DNA from 3 places in the Variovorax sp. 10L421 genome. Region 2 is predicted to be linked to each of the others. Evidence: predicted binding sites of a transcription regulator. Region 2 holds the regulator's gene; each other region holds the start of a gene.
The links. The regulator sigma-54, encoded in region 2, starts transcription at its own class of promoters, with help from an activator protein. The targets are predictions, from matches to a motif close to TGGCANGNAANCTGCTTT.
Positions count from the first base shown of each region.

Region 1: AC1DFC_RS16590 (circularly permuted type 2 ATP-grasp protein) is a predicted target of sigma-54. The motif match lies at 4,958-4,975, and genes of this name have one in related genera.
Region 3: AC1DFC_RS02750 (ammonium transporter) is a predicted target of sigma-54. The motif match lies at 3,145-3,162, and genes of this name have one in related genera.

Region 1 covers NZ_JBFTJJ010000011.1:168,566-175,841, forward strand. The annotation lists gene AC1DFC_RS16580 (transglutaminase family protein) at 1-2,260, opposite strand, end outside; gene AC1DFC_RS16585 (DNA internalization-related competence protein ComEC/Rec2) at 2,402-4,843, shown strand; gene AC1DFC_RS16590 (circularly permuted type 2 ATP-grasp protein) at 5,004-6,500, shown strand; gene AC1DFC_RS16595 (alpha-E domain-containing protein) at 6,515-7,276, shown strand, end outside.
Region 2 covers NZ_JBFTJJ010000018.1:100,845-108,120, forward strand. The annotation lists gene AC1DFC_RS21495 (sensor histidine kinase) at 1-979, shown strand, start outside; gene AC1DFC_RS21500 (cytochrome b) at 1,071-1,655, shown strand; gene AC1DFC_RS21505 (YceI family protein) at 1,652-2,245, shown strand; gene AC1DFC_RS21510 (YceI family protein) at 2,302-2,946, shown strand; gene AC1DFC_RS21515 (phospholipase D family protein) at 2,984-4,669, opposite strand; gene rpoN (RNA polymerase factor sigma-54) at 4,689-6,266, opposite strand; gene lptB (LPS export ABC transporter ATP-binding protein) at 6,421-7,215, opposite strand.
Region 3 covers NZ_JBFTJJ010000001.1:551,552-558,827, reverse strand. The annotation lists gene AC1DFC_RS02760 (M14 family metallopeptidase) at 1-712, opposite strand, end outside; gene AC1DFC_RS02755 (MBL fold metallo-hydrolase) at 824-1,795, opposite strand; gene AC1DFC_RS02750 (ammonium transporter) at 1,872-3,074, opposite strand; gene AC1DFC_RS02745 (LytTR family DNA-binding domain-containing protein) at 3,226-4,131, opposite strand; gene AC1DFC_RS02740 (acyltransferase family protein) at 4,289-5,509, shown strand; gene AC1DFC_RS02735 (PaaI family thioesterase) at 5,439-5,873, opposite strand; gene ylqF (ribosome biogenesis GTPase YlqF) at 6,040-7,002, opposite strand; gene AC1DFC_RS02725 (SmpA / OmlA family) at 7,211-7,276, shown strand, end outside.

The sequences.
Region 1 (7,276 bases), on a different contig from region 2:
AGAGGAACTCGGTGTGATCGACCAGTTCCTTCCAGTTGTGCGCCGGGTGGATGTTGACCTCGATCACGCCAGGGTCGGGGGTGACGGCCAGCATCTTCAGGCGCGGGTCGCGCGGCGGCGGATAGCCTTCCATCACGATGCGCATGCCGAGTTCGCGCGCGGTGGCTTCGACGGCCGCGACGAGGTCGAGATAGTCCTCCAGGCGCGCGAGCGGCGGCATGAAGACGTAGAGCACGCCCGAGGCATTGCCCTTCTTCTCGGCCGCGGGGCCGTTGGCGCGGCGCGGGTCGCGCACTTCGACGCACAGCGCAGTGCGCGTGACCCAGTGGGCCGATTCGCCGCGCAGCGGCTGGCGCGCGGTGGTGGACGACTTGTCGGCAGCCCCGTCGGCGGCCGTGGCTGCGCCGCCTTCGCCTGCACTGCCCGGTGCCTGCATGCGCAGCGAGGCCGCCACGACGGGCGGCGTGCCGAAGGCATAGGGCACGGCGCCGCGGTCACCCTCCGCACCGCCTGCCGCCACGGCATAGCGCGCGCGGTAGTCGGCCGCGCTCGGCAGCGCACCGCGCGGCGCGGTCGGGTCGCGCTCGATCAGGTAGGGATAGTCGCCTTTGCTCGCCCACGGCTGCGAGTCGAGCGGCAGTCGGTAGCCCATGGGCGAGTCGCCCGGGATCAGGTAGAGCCGGTCGTCGCGCAGGAACCAGGGCCCGGTCTTCCAGCCGGGGCCGGCGAGCGCGGGTGCATCGCTGTTCGCGTTGCCGGGCTCGATGGGCAGCATGTAGCCGATCACCGCGTCGAGCTTCTGCGTGAACACGCGGCGCAGGCGCACGCGCTCGAGTTCGTCGTCGAGCTTCGACTCGAAGGGGTCGACGTTCACCGGCAGGCGGCGTTCGCGCCAGAGGTAGTAGTAGGTGTCTTCGTAGCCGGGCTGGATGTAGCGCTCGGTCAGGCCGAGCTTGTGCGCCAGCACGGTGGTGAAGCGGCGCGCGTCCTCGCTCGTGTACTGCGTGGGAAAACGCTCGTCGGCGAAGAGCTCGGGGTCGTGCCACAGCGTCTGGCCGTCGGCGCGCCAGAAGATCGACAGCGCCCAGCGCGGCAGCTGCTCGCCCGGGTACCACTTGCCTTGGCCGAAATGCAGGAAGCCGCCCTTGCCGTACTCGGCGCGCAGCTTGTGCACGAGTTCGGTGGCGTAGCCGCGCTTGGTGGGGCCGAGCGCGTCGGTGTTCCATTCGGGCGCGTCGCGGTCGCTGGTGGCCACGTAGGTGGGCTCGCCGCCCATGGTGAGGCGCACGTCGCCGGCCTTCAGGCGCGCATCGACGGCGTCGCCCAGGGCCAGCACTTCGGACCATTGCTCTTCGGTGTAGGGCTTGGTGACGCGCGGCGATTCGTAGATGCGCGTGACCTTCATTTCATGGCCGAACTCGACCTCCGACTCATCCACGCCGCCCTCGATGGGCGCGGCGCTCGATGGTGTGGGCGTGCAGGCCAGCGGAATGTGGCCTTCGCCGGCCAGCAGGCCCGAGGTGGCGTCGAGGCCGATCCAGCCTGCGCCCGGCAGGAACACCTCGCACCAGGCGTGCAGGTCGGTGAAGTCGACCGTGGTGCCGCTCGGGCCGTCGAGCGCCTTCACGTCGGGCGTGAGCTGGATCAGGTAGCCCGAGACGAAACGCGCGGCCAGTCCGCAGTGGCGCAGCAGCTGCACCAGCAGCCAGCCCGAGTCGCGGCAGGAGCCGCTGCCGCTGGCGAGCGTTTCTTCCGGCGTCTGCACGCCGGGCTCCATGCGGATCAGGTAGTTGACGTCCTGCTGCACCTGCTGGTTGATGCCGACCAGGAAGTCGATGGTGCGCTGCTCCTTGCGCTCGATCTTGTCGAGGTAGGCCTGCAGCAGCGGCGTGGGCGTTTCGGTGACGAGGTAGGGCGCGAGCTCCTCGGCCTGCGACTGCGTGTACTTGAAAGGGAAGTTCTCGGCCTGCGGCTCGAGGAAGAAGTCGAACGGGTTGTAGACCGCCATCTCGACCACGAGGTCGACCGTGACCTTGAATTCGCGCGTCTTCTCGGGGAACACCAGCCGTGCCTGGTAGTTGGCGAAGGGGTCCTGCATCCAGTTGACGAAGTGCTCGGCCGGCTCGACCCGCAGCGAGTACGAGATCACGTTGCTGCGGCAATGCGGCGCGGGCCGCAAGCGCACGACCTGTGGGCCCAGCTGCACCGGGCGGTCGTATTTGTAGTGGGTGACGTGGTGGAGAGCGGCGTGAATGGACATGCGTTTTTATGTGCAGTGCTGCGAGATTGCATCGAAAAGATGTCTCTTGTGAGACGCATACTAGCCCAGTTGCAAAGCAATTAACGCGCCACTGAGCGTGACTTTGGGGAGGGTTTGCATCATGGGTTCGGGAGTTTCTCGTTGACGCCGTTTCGCGCGTCCGGTGCCGCCGCGGGCAGATCGTGGGTGTTCGCGGCGCTGTGCGGTTCGCTGCTCGGTGCGGTCCTGCAGTTGCAGCAGGCAGGGCTTTGGCGGGCATGGATGTATGCGGGTTTGCTGCTCGGGGCCGGGGCCGGCCTGTGGTGGTGGCGGCGCCTGTCGGGCCGAGGGCTGTTGATGGCCTCGCTCGTGTGCGGCGCAATGGCGGGTGCGGGGCTTGCGGGATGGCGCGCCGCCATCTACGCGGGCGGTGCGCTGAACCCGGCGCTCGAAGGGCGCGACCTGCAGGTCACCGGTGTCGTGTCGGAGATGCCCCAGCGCAGCGAGGGCGGGACGCGGTTCCGTCTGGATGTCGAGTCTGCGGGCTGGGCCGACCCCGGCGAGGAGGGGCGGCCCACCGTGCCTGATCGCATTGCCCTCGGCTGGTATTCGGAAGGTTCAGGCCTGTGGGACCGGGCGTCGGAAGGCCGCACGCCGCCGGCCAGCGCTGTCGGCCCCCTCCACGCCGGCGAGCGATGGCGCCTGACGGTGCGCCTCAAGGCGCCGCACGGCAACCGCAATCCCCACGGCTTCGACAGCGAACTCTGGATGTGGGAGCAGGGCCTGCATGCCGGCGGCACTGTGCGAACCGGCACGCGCGATGCGGCGCCCGCGCTCGTTGCGCCAACGTGGCGGCATCCCATCGAGCGCGCACGCGAAGCCGTGCGCGACGCCGTCTTCGAACGCGTGCTCGACCGTGCCCGGGCAGGCGTGATTGCGGCCCTGGTTACCGGCGACCAGAGCGCCATCGACCGCTCGGGCTGGGACGTCTTCCGCGCCACGGGCGTGGCGCACCTGATGTCGATCTCCGGCCTCCACGTCACCATGTTCGCCTGGCTGGCCGCGCACGTCGTCGGCCTGCTGTGGCGGCGCAGCGCGTGGCTGATGCTGCGCCTGCCCGCGCAGCAGGCCGCGCTGGTGGGCGGCGTGCTGCTCGCCACGCTCTATGCGCTGTTCAGCGGCTGGGGCGTGCCTTCGCAGCGCACGGTCTGGATGCTGGCGACGGTCGCGCTGCTGCGCCTCACGGGCCGGCGCTGGCCCTGGCCGCATGTGTGGCTGTTGACGGCGGCCGTGGTGGTCGCGCTCGATCCCTGGGCCTTGATGCAGGCCGGTTTCTGGCTCAGCTTCGTGGCGGTGGGCGTGCTGTTCGCCACCGACGCCGGGGTGCCCGGAGAGCGGAAGACCGGCGCGTCTTCCCGCCTGCTCCAGTTCCTGCGTGAGCAGTGGGTCATCACGCTCGCGATCACGCCGCTCAGCCTGCTGTTGTTCCAGCAGGTTTCGCTGATCGGCCTGTTGGCCAATGCGGTGGCGATCCCTTGGGTCACGCTGGTGATCACGCCTCTGGCGATGCTCGGCGTGGCCGTGGCGCCGCTGTGGGATCTGGCGGCCCGCGCCGTGCAGGTGCTGGCGCTGCTGCTGCAATGGCTGGCCGGGCTGCCGTATGCCACGCTCTCGGTGGCCGCGCCGCCCTGGTGGATGGCCGCCTGCGGCGTGGCCGGCGGCGCGCTGCTGGCCATGCGGCTGCCCGGGTCGCTGCGCGCCCTCGGCGTTCCGCTGCTGTTGCCGGTGCTGCTGTGGCAGGCACCCCGGCCCGCGGCCGGCGAATTCGAACTGCTCGCCGCTGACGTCGGCCAGGGCAACGCGGTGCTCGTGCGTACCGCGACACACAGCCTGCTCTACGACGCCGGCCCGCGCTACAGCCTGGAAAGCGATGCCGGCCATCGCGTGCTCGTGCCGTTGCTGCGGGCATACGGCGAGCGCCTCGACACGCTGGTGCTGAGCCACCGCGACCTCGACCACACCGGCGGCGCGCCCGCGGTGCTCGCGATTCAGCCGCAGGCCGCGCTGCTGAGTTCCATCGAGGCCACGCACCCGCTGCAGGCGATGCGTGCGGCGCGGCGTTGCGAGGCGGGGCAGGCCTGGAGCTGGGACGGCGTGCGCTTCGAGGTGCTGCATCCGTTCGACACCGACTACCGCGGCTTCACCAAACCCAATGCGGTGTCGTGCGTGTTGCGCATCGACAGCGGCCGCGCCGTGGCGCTGCTGGTCGGCGACATCGAGCGGTTGCAGGAGGCGGCGCTCGTCACGCGCACGCCGGAACTGCTGCGCGCCGACGTGCTGCTGGTGCCGCATCATGGCAGCAAGACCTCGTCGAGCCCGGCGTTCCTCGACGCGGTGAAGCCGCGCATCGCCATCGTCCAGGCGGGGTACCGCAACCGCTTCGGCCATCCGGCGCAGGAAGTGGCGGCGCGCTACCTGGAGCGCGGCGGGCGGCTGGTCGAGAACACCCGGTGCGGCGCAGCGCACTGGAGCAGCGTGCGCCCCGGGGACCTGGCCTGCGAGCGCGAGCGGAACGCGCGATATTGGCAGCACAGCCCGCCCTGAAGCCGGCTCTGGATTTTCGGGGGAGGCCGTTGTTCCTGCCATCATCGGGACGCTTGCGCCAGGCCGAAAAAAAGTCGCTCGACCCGTACGCGGCCTCGGCATAAGGGGTTCTACTGGCCCTGAACTTGCTAAGCTATAGCTCAAGGAGATTGGTCGTCCCATGCACAAATTCGACGAGATGTATGAGCAGTTGCCCTATGCGGGGGCTGCGATCCGACAGCACTACAAGCGCTACGACCAATGGCTCGCGAAGCAACCCGGTGAGGTGATGCGTTCGCGACGCGAAGAGGCGGAAATGATTTTCCGCCGGGTCGGCATTACCTTCGCGGTGTATGGCGCGAAGGATGAGGATGGCTCCGGCACCGAGCGGCTCATCCCGTTCGACCTGCTGCCTCGCATCATTCCGGCCCACGAGTGGGAGAGCATGGAAAAGGGGCTGGTGCAGCGCGTCACGGCGCTCAACCGCTTTCTTCATGACGTCTACCACGACCAGGAAATCATCAAGGCCGGCATCATCCCGGCCGAGCAGATCCTGAACAACGCGCAGTTCCGCCCCGAGATGATGGGCGTCAACGTGCCGCACAACGTCTACTCGAACATCTCGGGCATCGACATCGTGCGCGCGCCCGATGCCCAGGGCAACGGCGAGTACTACGTGCTCGAAGACAACCTGCGCGTGCCCAGCGGCGTGAGCTACATGCTGGAGAACCGCAAGATGATGATGCGGCTCTTCCCCGAGCTGTTCAATCAGAACCGCATCGCGCCGGTCGCGCACTACCCCGACCTGCTGCTAGAGACGCTGCGCGCCAGCGCGCCGCCGGCCACGGCCGAGCCCACGGTGGTGGTGCTCACGCCGGGCATGTACAACAGCGCCTACTTCGAGCACGCCTTCCTCGCGCAGCAGATGGGCGTGGAACTGGTCGAGGGACAGGACCTGTTCGTCAAGGACAACTTCGTCTACATGCGCACCACGCGCGGGCCGAAGCGCGTCGACGTCATCTACCGCCGCGTGGACGACGACTTCCTCGACCCCGAGGTGTTCCGCCCCACGTCCACGCTCGGCTGCGCCGGCCTGATGCGCGCGTACCGTGAAGGCAACGTCGTGATCTGCAATGCCGTGGGCACCGGTGTGGCCGACGACAAGTCGATCTACCCGTACGTGCCGAAGATGGTCGAGTTCTACCTCGGCGAGAAGCCGATCCTGAAGAACGTGCCCACCTACATGTGCCGCAACAAGGACGAGCTGCAGTACACGCTCGACAACATGAAGGACCTGGTCGTCAAGGAGGTGCACGGTGCCGGCGGCTACGGCATGCTGATCGGACCGGCCGCCACGCAGGCCGAGATCGAGGACTTCAAGAAGGCCGTGATCGCCAAGCCCGACGGCTACATCGCCCAGCCCACGCTGAGCCTGTCGACCTCGCCCACCTTCGTGGACGCCGGCATTGCGCCGCGCCACATCGATCTGCGCCCCTTCGTGCTCTCGGGCAGCGAGGTGCAGATGGTGCCCGGCGGCCTCACGCGCGTAGCGCTCAAAGAGGGGTCCTTGGTGGTCAACTCGTCGCAGGGCGGCGGCACCAAGGACACCTGGATTCTCGAAGCCGACCGCGCACCCAAGCCCAAGGCGGCGCCCGCGCAGTCGCAAAGCCAATCGTAGTAGGAGCACCACCGATGCTGTCACGCACCGCCGATCATCTCTACTGGATGTCCCGCTACACCGAGCGCGCCGAGAACACGGCGCGCATGCTGGACGTCAACTACCAGACCTCGCTGCTGCCCCAGTCCGCCGAAGTTGCCAAGTACGGCTGGCAGGGCGTGCTCTCCATCAGCGAGCTGCTGCCCTGGTACAACAAGAAGTACGACCAGATCGCGCCCAAGGAAGTGATGGAGTTCATGGTCAAGGACGAGAGCAACGCCTCGTCGATCGTGTCCTGTCTCAAAGCCGCGCGCGAGAACGCCCGTGCCGTGCGCGGCGCGCTCACCACCGAAGCCTGGGAAACGCAGAACACCACCTGGCTCGAAGTGAACCGCATGCTGCGCGCAGGCGACTTCGAGCGCGACCCGGGCCAATTCTTCGAATGGGTCAAGTTCCGCTCGCACCTCTCGCGCGGCGTCACGCTGGGCACCATGCTCCAGGATGAGGCGTTTTATTTCTCGCGCCTGGGCACCTTTTTGGAGCGCGCCGACAACACCGCGCGCCTGGTTGACGTGAAGTTCCACGCGCTCAACAGCGAGTTCTTCGGCACCGCCACCGAGGAAGACCAGGAGTACGACTTCTATCACTGGAGCGCGATCCTGCGCAGCGTCTCGGCCTTCGAGGTCTACCGCAAGGTGTACCGCGACGTGATCAAGCCCGAGCGCGTGGCCGAACTGCTGATTCTTCGCGCCGACATGCCGCGCTCGCTGCACGCGAGCCTGGTCGAGGTGGTGAAC
Region 2 (7,276 bases):
GGCGCGCGCGCAGCAGGCGCTCGAAGGGCTGACCAACCAGCTGCTCGAAATCGGCCGCATCGAGGCCGCGGTCGATCCGCTGCGTCCGGCGGCAGTGGCTCTGGCGCCCCTGCTGCTGGGGCTGGCGCGGCAGGCAGGCGACGGCCGGGTGCTGGTGCGCTGCCCGCACGACGCCATCGCCTGGAGCGACACCTTGTCGGTGCGCCGCGTGCTCGCCAACCTGGTCGACAACGCCGTCAAGTTCACGCCGCGCGGGCGCGTGCTGCTGGCGGTGCGGGCGCGCCGGCGCGGGACCGGCCGTGCCTGGCGCGTCGAGGTGCGCGACAGCGGCATCGGCATCGCGGCCGACGCGCAGCAGCGCGTGTTCGACGACTTCGAGCAGATCGGCAACGTCGAGCGCAACCTGCAGCGCGGCCACGGGCTGGGCTTGGCGATCGTGCGGCGGCTGGCGGCGCAGCTCGGCATTGCGGTGTCGCTTCGCTCGGCGCCGGGGCGGGGGTCGGTGTTCAGCTTCGAGCTGCCTGCCGCGCCCGACGGCGCGATGGTGGCGGCGCGCCCTGCTTCCGCGCCGCAGGACGACGGCGCCGATGCAACGCACACGCTGCGCCCCGGGCTCGCAGTGCTGGTGGTGGAAGACAACACGGTGGTGGCCGACAGTCTCAGTGCCCTGCTGCGGCAATGGGACGTGGAGCCGCGCGTCTATGCCAGCGCCGCCGAGGCGCTGGCGCTGGCCGACCTGCGCGCGCTCGACGCGGCGCTGTGCGACATCCGCCTGCCGGGTGCGCTCGACGGCATCGCGCTGGCCGACAAGCTGCAGCGGCAGAAGCCGTCGCTGGCGATCGCGCTGATTTCGGCCGACATCAACGAAGCCACCCAGCGGCTCGCCGCCGAGCGTGGCTGGCATGCGCTGCGCAAGCCGGTGCAGCCGGACGAACTGCGCGGGGTGCTGCTGAGGGCGCAACAGCCGTCGCAGGGCTGAGGCCGGCAGGGCGGCGGGCTGGCACGGGCCGTGCGGTGATGTCATCGCTTCCGATATATGCTCCGCGCACAGGCCGCCTGTCCTGCTCACGATGTCCTCCGACACATCTTCATCCCCCCTCGCAGCCGACGCGCGCTACGACCCGTTCACGATGGCGCTGCACTGGCTGCTTGCGGCCCTGATCGTGGGCTCGTTCGGCGTAGGGCTCTACATGACGGGGCTGCCGTTCTCGCCGCTGCGCCTGAAGATCTACAGCTGGCACAAGTGGGCGGGCGTCACCATCCTCGCGCTGTCGGCGCTGCGGCTGCTGTGGCGGCTCGGGCATCGTCCACCGGCGCTCCCGCCGGGCATGTCGGCGCTCCAGCTGGCGAGCTACCGCATCAGCCACACGCTGATGTACCTGCTGTTCTTCGCGGTGCCGCTGTCCGGGTGGGCCTACAGCTCGGCCATGGGCATGCCGGTGGCGTGGTTCGGCGTGCTGCCGCTGCCCGACTTCGTGCCGGTCGACCACGCCTTCGCCGAGGCGGTGCTGCAGCCGCTGCACCGCAACTGCGCCTTCGTGCTGGCAGGCGTCACGCTGCTGCACGTGGCGGCGGTGCTCAAGCACCACTGGATCGACCGCGACGGTCTTCTCAAACGCATGTGGCCCCGGCCACGCAAGGAACCAGCTCGATGATCAAGCGCCTGTTTTTCCGTCTCGCGCCGTCGCTCGCGGCGCTGGCTTTCGCCACCCTGGCGCTGCCGGCCGGCGCCGAGCCCGCAGCGGCAAAGCTCGTGGCCGACAAGAGCCAGATCGTCTTCGTCAGCAAGCAAATGGGCGTGCCCGTGGAAGGCACGTTCAAGAAATTCGACGCGCAGGTGGCCTTCGACCCGAAGAAGCCCGAGGGCGGCACCGTCGCGCTGCAGATCGACACGGCCAGCGCCGGCTTCGGCGTCCCGATGAGCGATGCGGAACTGCCCAAGCAGCCGTGGTTCGACGCCGCGCACTTCCCGCAGGCAAGCTTCCAGTCGAGCGCCATCAAGGCGCTGGGCGACGGCAAGTTCGAGATGGCGGGCAAGCTCACCATCAAGGGCATCGCCAAATACGTGACGGTGCCCGTCAGCATCGCCGCGGCCGGCGGCAAGGAGGCGGTTGCCACGGGGAGCTTCACGATCCAGCGGCTCGACTACAAGGTGGGCGAAGGCGAATGGACCGACACCTCGACGGTCGGCAACGACGTGCAGGTGCGCTTCAGGTTCACGCTCACGGGCTTCGGGCCGTTGTGAAGCGCCAGGCTGTCCGCCCCTCACTCACTTTCCTCTTTCCTCCCGCATCCAACACCATGAAAAAGCTCCTTCTCGCCGCGGCCCTGTCGGCCGCCGCATTCACCGGCAGCGCCACGGCGCAGCAACAGCAACTGCCAACGGAATTCGCCCCGGCCGTGGCCGCCAAGCCCGCGGGCGGGCCGGCGAAGAACGCCAACTACGTGATCGATCCGACTCACACCTTCGTGATGTACGAGATGGGGCACTACGGCACCACCACCAACCGCGGGCGCTTCAGCACCAAGGACGGCTCCGTGCAGATCGACGGCACCGGCGCCAGCGGCAAGGTCGACATCACGATGGACATCAGCTCCATCAACACCGGCGTCGACCTGCTCAACCGCCATGTGCAGAGCAAGGATTTCTTCAACGTGGCCGAGTTTCCGATCGGCCGCTTCGTGGCCGACCGCATCGATTTCAGCGGCGGCAAGGTGACCGACGTGCCCGGCACGCTCACGCTGATGGGCCAGACCAGGCCTGTGACGCTGAAGGCCGTGCGCTTCAACTGCTACCTGAGCCCGCTGATCAACCGCCAGGTGTGCGGCGGCGACTTCGAGACCACGGTGGAGCGCAGCGACTGGGGCATCACCTGGGGGCTGAACTTCGGCTTCGAGAACAAGGTGAAGCTGCTGGTGCAGGTCGAAGCGGTCAACGTGCAATGACACCGCTGCCCGGCCTGGCCGGCGCCACGAGCACCAGCTAGAGCAGGCTCTCCGGCGTCAGCGGCGCCAGCAATTCGAGCATGACCCGGCCCCAGAAACTGGAGTCGGGCTCCTCGGTCAGCACGGTGAGCTTGCCGGCATCCTCGCTGACCCATTCGATGCGCGACTCGTTGCTGCCTTCGGCAAAGCGCAGCCGGTAGGCGCCCTGCTGCTTGAGCACGTCGATGAGTTTCAGCGCCTGCTGCGCCATCTCGGCGCTGTGGATGATCAGCCCGATCTCGGTGTTGGCCGACTCCGAGCGCGGGTCGAAATTCATCGAGCCGACGAACAGCGTGCGCCGGTCGATCACGGCCGACTTGGCATGCAGCCTGCCCACCGAGGTGCCGAACAGGCCCAGCCGCACGCTGCGCCGGGTGCGCGTGGAGCTCAGCTCGTAGAGGTCGGCGCCGAGCTTGAGCATGTCGGGCCGGTAGCGGCGGTAGGCGGTGTGCACCAGCGGCTCGTCGGTGGCGGCCAGCGAATTGGTGACGACGCTGATCTTCACGTTGCGGTTGCGGATCTCGCGCATCACCTCCAGCCCCGTGGCGCCCGGGATCAGGTAGGGCGAGACGATGGTCACTTCGGAGCGTGCACGGCGCATCTGCTCGACCACGTTGTAGCGCACGCTGTCGACGTCGAGCAGCGGCACGCCGCCGTAGGAGGCGGTCTTGCCGATCACGCGCTCGGGCGAATCGGCATAGGCCTCGGCGGTGGTCCAGATCAGGCCGAGCTTGCCGGCGTTCAGGTCTTCCACCATCGGGCTGTAGCCGAGCAGGTCGTTGGGCGCGGGCTTCGGCGGCGGTGGAGTAGTGTCGGGGCCGGTGACCGCGTCGAAGCGGCGCTGCAGCTCTTCGGCCGACAACTCGCTGCGCACCACCGACTGGATCGGCCGCACGTAGATGCTGTTCCAGTACTGGTCGAACAGGCTGCCCAGCCGCGGGATCAGCGCACCAGTGACGAAGGTGTCGAGGTCGAGAAAATTCTCGCCCGCGGTGCGCGTGAAGTACTGGTTGCCGATGTTGCGCCCGCCCGCCACCGCCATCGCGCCGTCGGCGATGAACAGCTTGTTGTGCATGCGCCGGTTGACGCGGCTGAAGTCGAACAGCGAGGCAGTGAAGCGCTTCAGGATGCTCGCGCGCCCGGCCGGGAACGGGTTGAACAGGCGCAGTTCGACGTTGGGCGTGGCGGCAAAGCCGAGCAGCAGTTCGTCCTCGCCCGAGGTGTAGAGATCGTCCATCAGCACCCGCACGCGCACGCCGCGCTGGGCGGCGTCGCGCAGGGTGCGCAGCAGGTAGCGGCCGGTCTCGTCGTTCTCGATCTGGTAGTACTGCACGTCGAGCGTGCGCTGGGCACGGCGGGCCAGCTGGATGCGGGTGTCGAAGGCGAAGTCGCCACCGGGCATCAGGCGAAAACCGCTCAGGTCGGGGTCGGGCTGCGAGGCCAGCGCGAGCTTGCCGAGTGCGGTGTCGGCCGAGACGGCCATGGCCTTGGTGGGTGCGCGCGGGGCCTCGTTGGGCAGGGTGGCGCAGCCGGTGGCGAGCAGTGCGAAAGCCGCGAACAACAGCGCCAGGCCCCAGCGCCAATACGGTCCAGGTCCGTTCGGGGAACACCGCGGAACCGGCTCCGCCGGGCCGCAGGTGTTGCCCCCTGCAAGGGGGTTGGCGAAGCGACACGAAGTGCGCATAGCCTGGGGGTGTGCCAAGTTACAGGGCTTTGCGCAGGTTCGCGGGCGCGATGCGCAGCGCCTCGCGGTACTTGGCCACGGTGCGCCGTGCGCACTCGATGCCCTGCTCTTTCAGCATCTCGGAGATCTGGCTGTCCGACAGCGGCTTCTTGATGCTCTCGGAACTCACGAACTGCTTGATCAGCGCGCGCACCGCGGTGCTCGACGCATTGCCGCCCGTCTCGGTGCCCAGCGCCGAGCCGAAGAAGTACTTGAGCTCGACGGTGCCGAACGGCGTGGCCATGTACTTGGCGGTGGTCACGCGCGAGATGGTCGATTCGTGCAGGCCCAGCTCGTCGGCGATCTCGCGCAGCACCAGCGGGCGCATCGCGAGTTCGCCATGCACGAAGTAGCTCTTCTGCCGCTCGACGATGGCGTTGCTCACGCGCAGGATGGTGTCGAAACGCTGCTGGATGTTCTTGATGAACCAGCGCGCCTCCTGCAGCCGCTGCGACAGCGCCTGGCTGCCCTCGCCCTTGTGCGACTTGAGCGCGCCGGCATAGATGTCGTGCACGCGCAGACGCGGCATCACCTCGGGGTTCAACATGACGCGGAACTTCACGTTGGTGCCGCGGCCGGTCTTGGTGACGATCACATCGGGAATGACGATGTTGCGCTCCACGTCGACGAAGCGCCGGCCCGGCTTGGGCTCCAGCCGCGCGATGATCTGCAGCGCCGAGCGCACCAGCTCCTCGCTGCTGCGGGTGAGCGTGGCCAGGCGCTTGAAATCGCGGCGCGCAAGCAGCTCCATCGGCTGCTTGCAGACGGTGATGGCGGTCTTGCGGACCAGCGCCTCTTCGTCGGTCTCGTCCTCGCTGGCCATGGCGCGCAGCTGGATGCCCAGGCATTCGCCGAGGTCGCGCGCGCCTACGCCCACGGGCTCCAGGCTCTGCAGCAGTCCGAGCGCCACCTGGAAGTGATGCACGAGGTCGTCGAACTGGTCGTTGTCGTCGCCAGCCAGGCCCGAGGCCAGCGCGGGCAGCGAGTCTTCGAGGTAGCCGTCGTCGTTGAGAGATTCGATGAGAAAGCGCAGCGCGGCGCTGTCGTTCTCGTTCAGGCGCAGGCTCAGCGCCTGGCGGTGCAGGAACGACTGCAGCGACTCCTGGCTGCGCGCGAGTTCAGTGGCGTCGGCACGTTCGTCGTCGCCGAGGTTGTTCTGGCGCGCGGGCGCGTCGCTGCCCCACTCGCTGTCGTCGGGCGCCGCCATGTCGACGGTGCCGTCGCCTTCCCAGTCGGGCTCACGCTCGGTGATCTCGGCAGCTGGCCCGTCGGTATCCGCCGTGGTGGTGCTGGTGGTCTCGGCGGGCGCACTGGCGGCCGAAGGCGCGAAGTCGCTCTCGCCCTCATCGCGCGGAACCGGCGCATCAGCCGTGTCGAGCCCGAATTCCTCGCGCGCCGCTTCTTCCGCGGTGCGTTCGAGGAACGGGTTTTCGTCCAGCATCTGCTCGACTTCCTGGCTCAGTTCGAGCGTGGAAAGCTGAAGCAGCCGGATGGACTGCTGCAGCTGTGGCGTCAGTGCCAGATGCTGCGAGACGCGAAGGGACAGCCCTTGCTTCATGAGGAAATGGCCCCCCCCCAGGCTGCGCGCTTCGCGCTACGCCAACCCCCTACCGGGGACGGGCCGGCCGCTTCGGGCGGCCGTGCGCGGCGGCCCCCGCGAGGAAGCTCCGCGCGGACGGTGGCCACGATGATCCTTGACCCTCGCCGCACGATCACATCCGGAAGTGTTCGCCCAGGTACACCCTGCGTACTTCGGCGTTGTCGACGATCTCCGAGGGTGTGCCTTGTGCCAGCACATGCCCGTCGCTGATGATGAACGCATGATCGCAGATACCCAGCGTTTCACGCACGTTGTGGTCGGTGATGAGCACGCCGATGCCGCGCTCCTTCAGGAAGCTGATGATCCGCTGGATTTCGATCACCGCGATCGGGTCGATGCCGGCGAAGGGCTCGTCCAGCAGGATGAAGCGCGGCTGGGTGGCCAGCGCGCGCGCGATCTCGACGCGGCGGCGCTCGCCGCCCGACAGCGCCAGCGCGGGCGAGTCGCGCAGGTGGTCCACCCGCAGGTCGGCCAGCAGTTCGGACAGTCGCTCTTCGATGTGCTGCTTCGACAGTGGCGCCATCTTGCCGTTGGCATCGGGCTCGCTCTGGAGCTCGAGCACGGCGCGCACGTTTTCCTCGACCGTGAGCTTGCGGAAGATCGAGGCCTCCTGCGGCAGGTAGCTCAGGCCCATGCGGGCGCGGCGGTGGATCGGCATGTGGGCGATGGGCTCGCCGTCGATGGTGATGTCGCCCGCATCGGCGCGCACCAGCCCCACGATCATGTAGAACGAGGTGGTCTTGCCCGCGCCGTTCGGCCCGAGCAGCCCGACGACTTCGCCCTTCTGCACGTCGAGCGAGACGTCCTTCACGACCGTGCGGCTGCCATAGCTCTTCTTCAGGCCGCGCGCGACCAGGCGGCTGCCCGGCGTGCTGTTGGCGTCCTGCGATACAACGGATTCGATCACTTGCGGGTTTCTCCCTCGTCACCGAGCGTGGTGCTCGGGCGCAGGCCCTTGCCGGGCGCCG
Region 3 (7,276 bases), on a different contig from region 2:
CGGGCGCAGGCGCGGCCAGGTCCTTGTCGACGAGGCCGAAGTACGCGAGGAAGTCGTACGTGACGGCCGTCGCCAGTTCCGATGCCGAACGCAGAAAGTGCTGGCCGCACTCGACCACCATCGCCACGCCCTTGCCGTCCGGCCCGCCGTGGCTGCCGTACTGGATCAGCGGGGTGCCCGAGCCCAGGCCGTCGGGCATCACGAGGTGCACCGAGGGACGGCCGATGGCCAGCGCGACCTTGGCGTTGCGCTCGAACGCCGGGTAGACCCAGAACGGCACGACGGGCTGGCTGGTCGAGTGGATGTCGAGGATGTGGTCGGCCGCATCGACCACCGGGCGAAGGATGCGCGCACGGCTCAGCTCGGGGCTGTCTTCGCTGCCGTCCAGCCACTCGGGCGACCAGATGCGGTTGAGGTTGTGCACGAGCTGGCGGCTGTCGAAGGGGAGCGCCTCGTTGAAGGACTCGTACGCGGCCACGTTGGCAAAACTCACGGTAAGCGTGCCGATCTTCGGGCGCACGTTGTTGTCGAGCAGGTGCGTGGCCGCCGTCATGCCGCAGATCTCGTTGCCATGCGTCAGCGCGTTGATCAGCACGTGCGGGCCGGGCTTGCCGGACTCGAAGCGGTGCACGTAGTCGATGCCGACGTTGCCCTTGCGGTACGCAGAAAGGTCGCGGGGGAGGACTTCGAGGGCGGGGGGAGATTGGGTCATGGGGCGAATGGTTAAGGCGAAGCGGTCGGCCAGTTTGCTACAGGACGCGCATTCGCGCCGAGGGCGCAGCAACACCGGCCCGCGCCGCTCGGGCTTCATCCATTCAGCCGGCTATCGCACCTGCTGGTAGTCCACCGGCACCCACACGTAGCCCTTGCCCTCGGCCCGCAGGTGCCCCAGCCCCGGGAACGGCAGGTGGGCACTGCCCACGAGGTAGCGCCCCTTGGCCGCGTCGGCGTACGCCTTCTTGCGCTCCACGGCGGCAGGCTTCGAGTCGACGTCGAACGAGATCGTGACCTGCGGCTGCGCGAACTGCACGGCGGCAACGTGCATCAGGTCGCCCCACAGCACCAGCTTCTGGCCCTTGGACTCGACGACGTAGATGTTGTGGCCCGGCGTGTGGCCATGGGCGGGCACGGCCCTGATGCCGGGCAGCAGGTCGGTGCCGCCCTTCATGCCCTTGAACTTGCCGGCTTCCACGTACGGGTTCAGCGACGCCATCGCGCTCCGGAAGAAGTCCTTCATCTCGGCAGGGGCCTTCTCCAGGTTGGCCTTGCTCAGCCAGAAGTCGGCGTCTTCCTGCCCGGCGTGGATGGTGGCGTTGGGAAACACCAGCTTGCCGTCCTGCACGAGGCCGCCGACGTGGTCGCCGTGCATGTGGGTGATGAGCACGTCGTCGACCTGGTCGGGCTGGTAGCCCGCGGCCTTGAGGTTGGCCTGCAGGCTGCCGAGGGTAGGGCCGAACAGGCCGCCGGCGCCGGTGTCGACCAGCACCAGCTTGCTGCCGGTGTTGATGAGGTAGCCGTTCACCGAGGTGGGCACGGCATCCTTCTCGAAACCGCGATCGAGCAGCTTGCCGACCTGCGCCTGCGTGGTGTTGGTGAGCAGCTTCTTGGGTTCGAGGTCGAGAGTGCCGTCGAACAGCGCAGTCACCTCGAAGTCGCCGAGCATCATCCGGTAGAAGCCGGGCGCCTGGGTCTTGACCTGCGGGGCGCCGGCCTGCGCCGCGAACGAAAGCATCAACAGGCTGCCGGCCAGTGCGGCGATGCCGCGGCGCAGCCAGCGGGCGGGTGTTCTTGTCATGGGTTCTACTCCTCGGCGGTTGTAAGGGGCGCCGAGAATAGCCCAAGCAGGCCCATCCTGCTGCGATGGCTGGCGATTACCAGTTGACCTCGCGCTCCGGCGTGGCCGAGATGTGATGGATCGACAGGTCGGCGCCGTCGTACTCCTCCTCCTGCGACAGCCGCAGCCCCACCGAAGCCTTGAGCGCGCCATACACCGCCGCACCCGCCAGCGCGGCCCAGGCCACGCCGATGACGGTGCCGATGAGCTGCGCCCACACGTTCACCCCGCCGATGCCTCCCAGCGCCTGCGTGCCGAAGATGCCCGCCGCGATGCCGCCCCAGGTGCCGCACAGGCCGTGCAGCGGCCACACGCCGAGCACGTCGTCGATCTTCCATTTGTTCTGCACCAGCGTGAACATGTAGACGAAGATCGCGCCCGCCACGCCGCCCACCACCAGCGCGCCCAGCGGATGCATCAGGTCGGAGCCGGCGCACACGGCCACCAGGCCGGCGAGCGGGCCGTTGTAGACGAAGCCGGGGTCGTTTTTGCCCATGGCCAGTGCGACCAGCGTGCCGCCGACCATCGCCATCAGCGAGTTGACGGCCACAAGGCCCGAGATCTTGTCGATGCTCTGCGCGCTCATCACGTTGAAGCCGAACCAGCCCACGCACAGCACCCACGCACCGAGCGCGAGGAACGGGATGTTCGATGGCGGATGCGCGCTCAGCGAGCCGTCGCCCCTGTAGCGGTTGCGCCGCGCGCCCAGCAGCAGCACCGCCGGCAGCGCGAGCCAGCCGCCCACCGCGTGCACCACCACCGAGCCCGCGAAGTCATGGAACTCGTGGCCCGTGAGCGAGGCGATCCAGCCCTGGATGCCGAAGTGCTTGTTCCACGCGATGCCCTCGTACAGCGGGTAGACGAAGCCGACGATCACCGCAGTCGCGATCAGCTGCGGCCAGAACTTGGCGCGCTCGGCAATGCCGCCCGAGATGATGGCCGGGATGGCTGCCGCGAAGGTGAGCAGGAAGAAGAACTTCACCAGCTCGTAGCCGCTCTTTTCCGCCAGCTCGGTGGCACCGACGAAGAAGTGCGTGCCGTAGGCCACGCCGTAACCCACGAGGAAATACACGATGGTCGACACCGAGAAGTCGACCAGGATCTTCACCAGCGCATTGACCTGGTTCTTCTTGCGTACGGTGCCCAGTTCGAGAAAGGCAAAACCGGCGTGCATGGCCAGGACCATGATGGCGCCGAGAAGGATGAACAGCGCATCTGCGCCCTGTTTGAGTGCGTCCATTGAAGCTTCTTGCTGATTTTTGATTCGAATTGGTGCGTCGCACCTGAATGACCTGGAGCGGTCGATCGATGAAGCAAAAATGGTGCCCGAAGGCTCTTCGATGGTGCGCAATGAACCAAAACGGACTTCCGCGAGCCCGCCACGCACCGGATCAGCCCGCGCCGGCGCGCAACGCGTCCCGGTGGCGGCGGCTGCAGGGCACGGTGGTGCCGTCGTGCATGTGCAGCCGGGCATCGCCGCCGTCCAGCGGCTCGATTTCCTTGATGCGGCCCAGGTTCACCGCATGGCTTCGGTGCACCCGAACGAAGCGGACGGGGTCGAGCTGCGCCAGGAAGTCGGTCAGCGTGGCGCGCAGCAGGTAGTCATGGCCGTTGACGTGCAGGCCGACGTAGTTGCCCTCGGCCTGGAGCCAGTCGATGTCGGTGGCGGCGATGAGGAATTCGCGGCGCAGCTTGCGCACCAGGAAACGCTCGGGGCGCACGGGCGGCGACAAGGCTTCGGGCTCGGCGGGTGCGGCGCCCTCCTGTTCCGCCGGAGCCTCCGGCGCATCGAGCACCCGCGCCTCGCCCTGCAGCCGCAGCATGAACAGCCGGTAAGCCCAGATGCCGAAGACGATGCTTGCGTACACACGCACGTCCTTCAGGTACTCGTAGCCCCATTGGTCGATCCAGCCGCCGAATTCGTAGCGTTCGCCGGCCAACGCGTAGACGACTGCGCGCAACCCGAACATGCCCACCACGTGGACCACGCTGAACGCCACGCTCGCCACCGCATGCCAGGCCAGGAAGCGCACCCAGTGCCCGCGCACCAGCGGCGACAGCCGGCGCTCGACGGCAACCAGCGCCGGGATCAGCAGCAACAGCACCAGGTGGCTCGATCCTTCCCAGGTCGCGACCTCCCAGTTGGCGCGCGGCACAGCGCGCGCGCGCATGTCGACGATCGCGACCATCGTGCTGAACACGGCCTGCAGCGTCATCAACACGATCCAGAAGGCCACCTCCACGGGACGGCGGATCGGCTCGTAGCGCTCGTAGAGGTTCCTGCGTGGGTCTCCCATGGGGCGGGATTCTCCCGAAAACGGGCCTTTGGGGGCGGTGAATTTCGTCCCTCGAGACCACCGCTCGTCACAAAGCGGGGGGCATCCGTCCCCCGGATGCGCCGCGCGGGGAACACGGGCCCGAGCATCGCGGCTTCTTTGCATCGAGGAGCTTGCGATGAACACCGCCGCCGACCCGTCCGCCCATCGCCGCCACGACATCGACGCCCTGCGCGCGCTGGCCTTCCTGTTCGTCATCCTCTATCACGTGGGCATGTACTACGTGGCCGACTGGCCCTGGCACCTGAAGAGCCCGCACGCGGCCGAATGGCTGCAGTGGCCGATGCGCGTCCTGAACCTCTGGCGCATGGACCTCGTCTTCCTGGTCTCGGGCGTGTCGCTCGGCTTCCTGAGCCGGGGCCAGGGCACCTGGGGCCTGCTGCGCAGCCGGGGGCTGCGGCTGATGCTGCCACTGGCCTTCGGCATGGCGGTGATCGTGCCGTACCAGGCCTATGCGCAGGGGGTGGCCAACGGGCTGGTCGCGCCGGGCTTCGGTGCCTTCGTGCTGCGCTACCTGTCGATGGCCGAACCGTGGCCGAAGCGGGCCTTCGACGGCGCGGAGTTCGGCATCACCTGGAACCACCTCTGGTACCTGCCCTATCTGTTCACCTACACGGCGCTGGTCGCGCTGACACTGCCGCTGTGGAATTCCGCCGCCGGCCAGTGGCTGCGACGCGGCTTCAACGGCCTGCGCGGCTGGAAACTGCTGTTGCTGCCTGCCGTGCCGCTGCTCGTCTTCACCACGCTGCTGGCCTCGCGCTTTCCCCCCACGCACAACCTTGTGCGCGACTTTCACCTGCACAGCCTGTACTTCACGATGTTCCTCTACGGCTACTGGATGGGCGTGGACACCGGCGTGTGGAGGGAACTGGAGCGGCTGCGCCGGGTGTCGCTCACGCTTGCGGTCGCGGTGATCGCCGCCTTCATCGCGCTGCGGGCCGGCGCGAAGGGCCCGGCGTCCGGCCTGCCGATGGACACGCTGCGCATGCTCTACCTGTGGCTGGCCGTCGCGGCCATCCTCGGCCATGCCCACCGCCACCTGAACCGCCCATGGCCCTGGCTTCGCTGGGCCAACGAGTCGGTGTACCCGTGGTACGTGCTGCACCAGACGCTGATCATCGCTGCCGCGAGCGCGCTGGCACCGCTTGCGCTCGGCCCGGTGCTGGAGCCCGCGCTGCTGGTGGCGCTCACGGTGCTCGGCTGCTGGGCGCTGACCGACGGTCTGATCCGCCGCGTGAACTGGCTTCGGCCGCTGTTCGGGCTGAAGCTCAGGCAGCCGGCTTCGCCGCAGCCTCTTCCACCGGAACCAGGATGGCGTTCCCCGTCGCCACGAGCTTGAGCGCATCGTCGCCTCCGCCTTCGGGTTGCGCATAAAGCTCGGACGCAACGAACACCTGCTTGCGCCCGGCCTTCGCCACACGCGCGCGTGCCACGAAGGCTTGACCCACGGCCGGTGACATGAAGTTCACCGAGAAGTGCGACGTCATCACGCGGCCGGCCAGCGAGGCGGCTGCGTAGCCGCTCACGGTATCGAGCAGTGCGGAGATCATCCCCGCGTGGAGGAAGCCGGCGTACTGCCCCATGTCTTCCTTGCGCCATTTCATGCGCAGCTCGGCCTCGCCGTTGCCGGCCTGGGTGGCCTCAATGCCGGCCCAGCGATTGAAGGATGCGGTTTCGTTGAGAGCCTTGAAGGTTTCGAGCATGGCGTGTCCTTTGCGGGGGCGGGTGTGAGAAGCGGTTCAGGCCACTCTACGAACCACGCAGGACAGGCGCCGTCACGCGCGTGACGGGCGGGGCAGTGAACAATTGCATTGGCGACAGCGGCGCTCTTCGCGCCGGAGTGGCGAGTCTCGGGGCGTCGGGCGCCTCTCAGGCGTCCTGTTCGGGCGCGATCTCGGGCTTCGGCTTGCCCTTGTGCTTGCGCGCGGCCTTCTTCGCCGCGCGCTCGGCATCGGCACGCTGGCCATCGGCCAGCCACAGCGTGAACTCTTCCGGCGTTTCGAGCGTGATGCGCCCCAGGTTGCCCGCGCGAAACTCGTGCATCACGATCTCCGCTGCCTTCTGAAGGTTGACGCGGCCCTTGCCCAGCAGCGCGCCGCGCTTGCGGCCGATGGTGTCGAGCAGCGCCTCGTCCTTCATGCCGGCCATGGTCTCGGTGTCGAGCTCCACGAGCTTGAAGCGCGCGGCCACGCCCGCGGCGTAGTGCGTCTTGAGGTAGTTGAGCAGCTCCAGCGCCACCTCTTCCTCGTCGAAGGCGTTGCGCCCCACCGCGCCGCTGGCCGCTAGGTTGTAGCCGCTCTTGGGCACGATGATGCGCGGCCACAGCATGCCGGGCGTGTCCCACAGATAGAAGTCGTCGGCCAGCGTGATGCGCTGTTCGAGCTTGGTGATGCCGGCCTCGTCGCCGGTCTTGGCCTTGCGTCCGCCGGTGAGCGTGTTGATGAGGGTGGACTTGCCCACGTTGGGAATGCCGCAGATCAGCACGCGCATCGGCTTGGCCATGCCGCCGCGGTTCGGTGAAAGCTCATGGCAGGCCTTCACCAGTTGTTGCGCGGGCGTGGTCTGGCTCGCATCGAGCCCGATGGCGCGCGTGGCAGGCAGCGCGTTGTAGTGCGCCAGCCAGAGTGCGGTGCGCACGGGGTCGGCCAGGTCCTGCTTGTTGAGCACCTTCAGCGTGGGCCGCCCGGCCGTGAGCTCGGCCAGCATCGGGTTGGCGCTGGAACCGGGCAGGCGCGCATCGAGCAGTTCGATGACCACGTCGATGTCCTTCACCCGCTCGGTGATGGCCTTCTGGGTCGCATACATGTGACCGGGGAACCACTGGATCGCCATCGGTTGGCTCTTTCTTTCGCGCTGTCTGGGAATGGGTGGCCACCGAAAGGGGGCCGGGTGCGCATTGTGAACCGGGAACCTGAACGGGACCTTGTTGCTACGCTTTCGATAGCTGGATGCGGGCATTCTGCCTTCGCTTCGGGCCTGTTCGATCCTAGAATCCGCGCGCTGCCCCGCGCAGCCACTCCAACAACTTCGAGGGAAATCCATGTTCAAGCGCCTTGCCGCTGCCGCCTTGCTGGCAGCCATCGTCGTGCCCGCGACCGTCACCGTC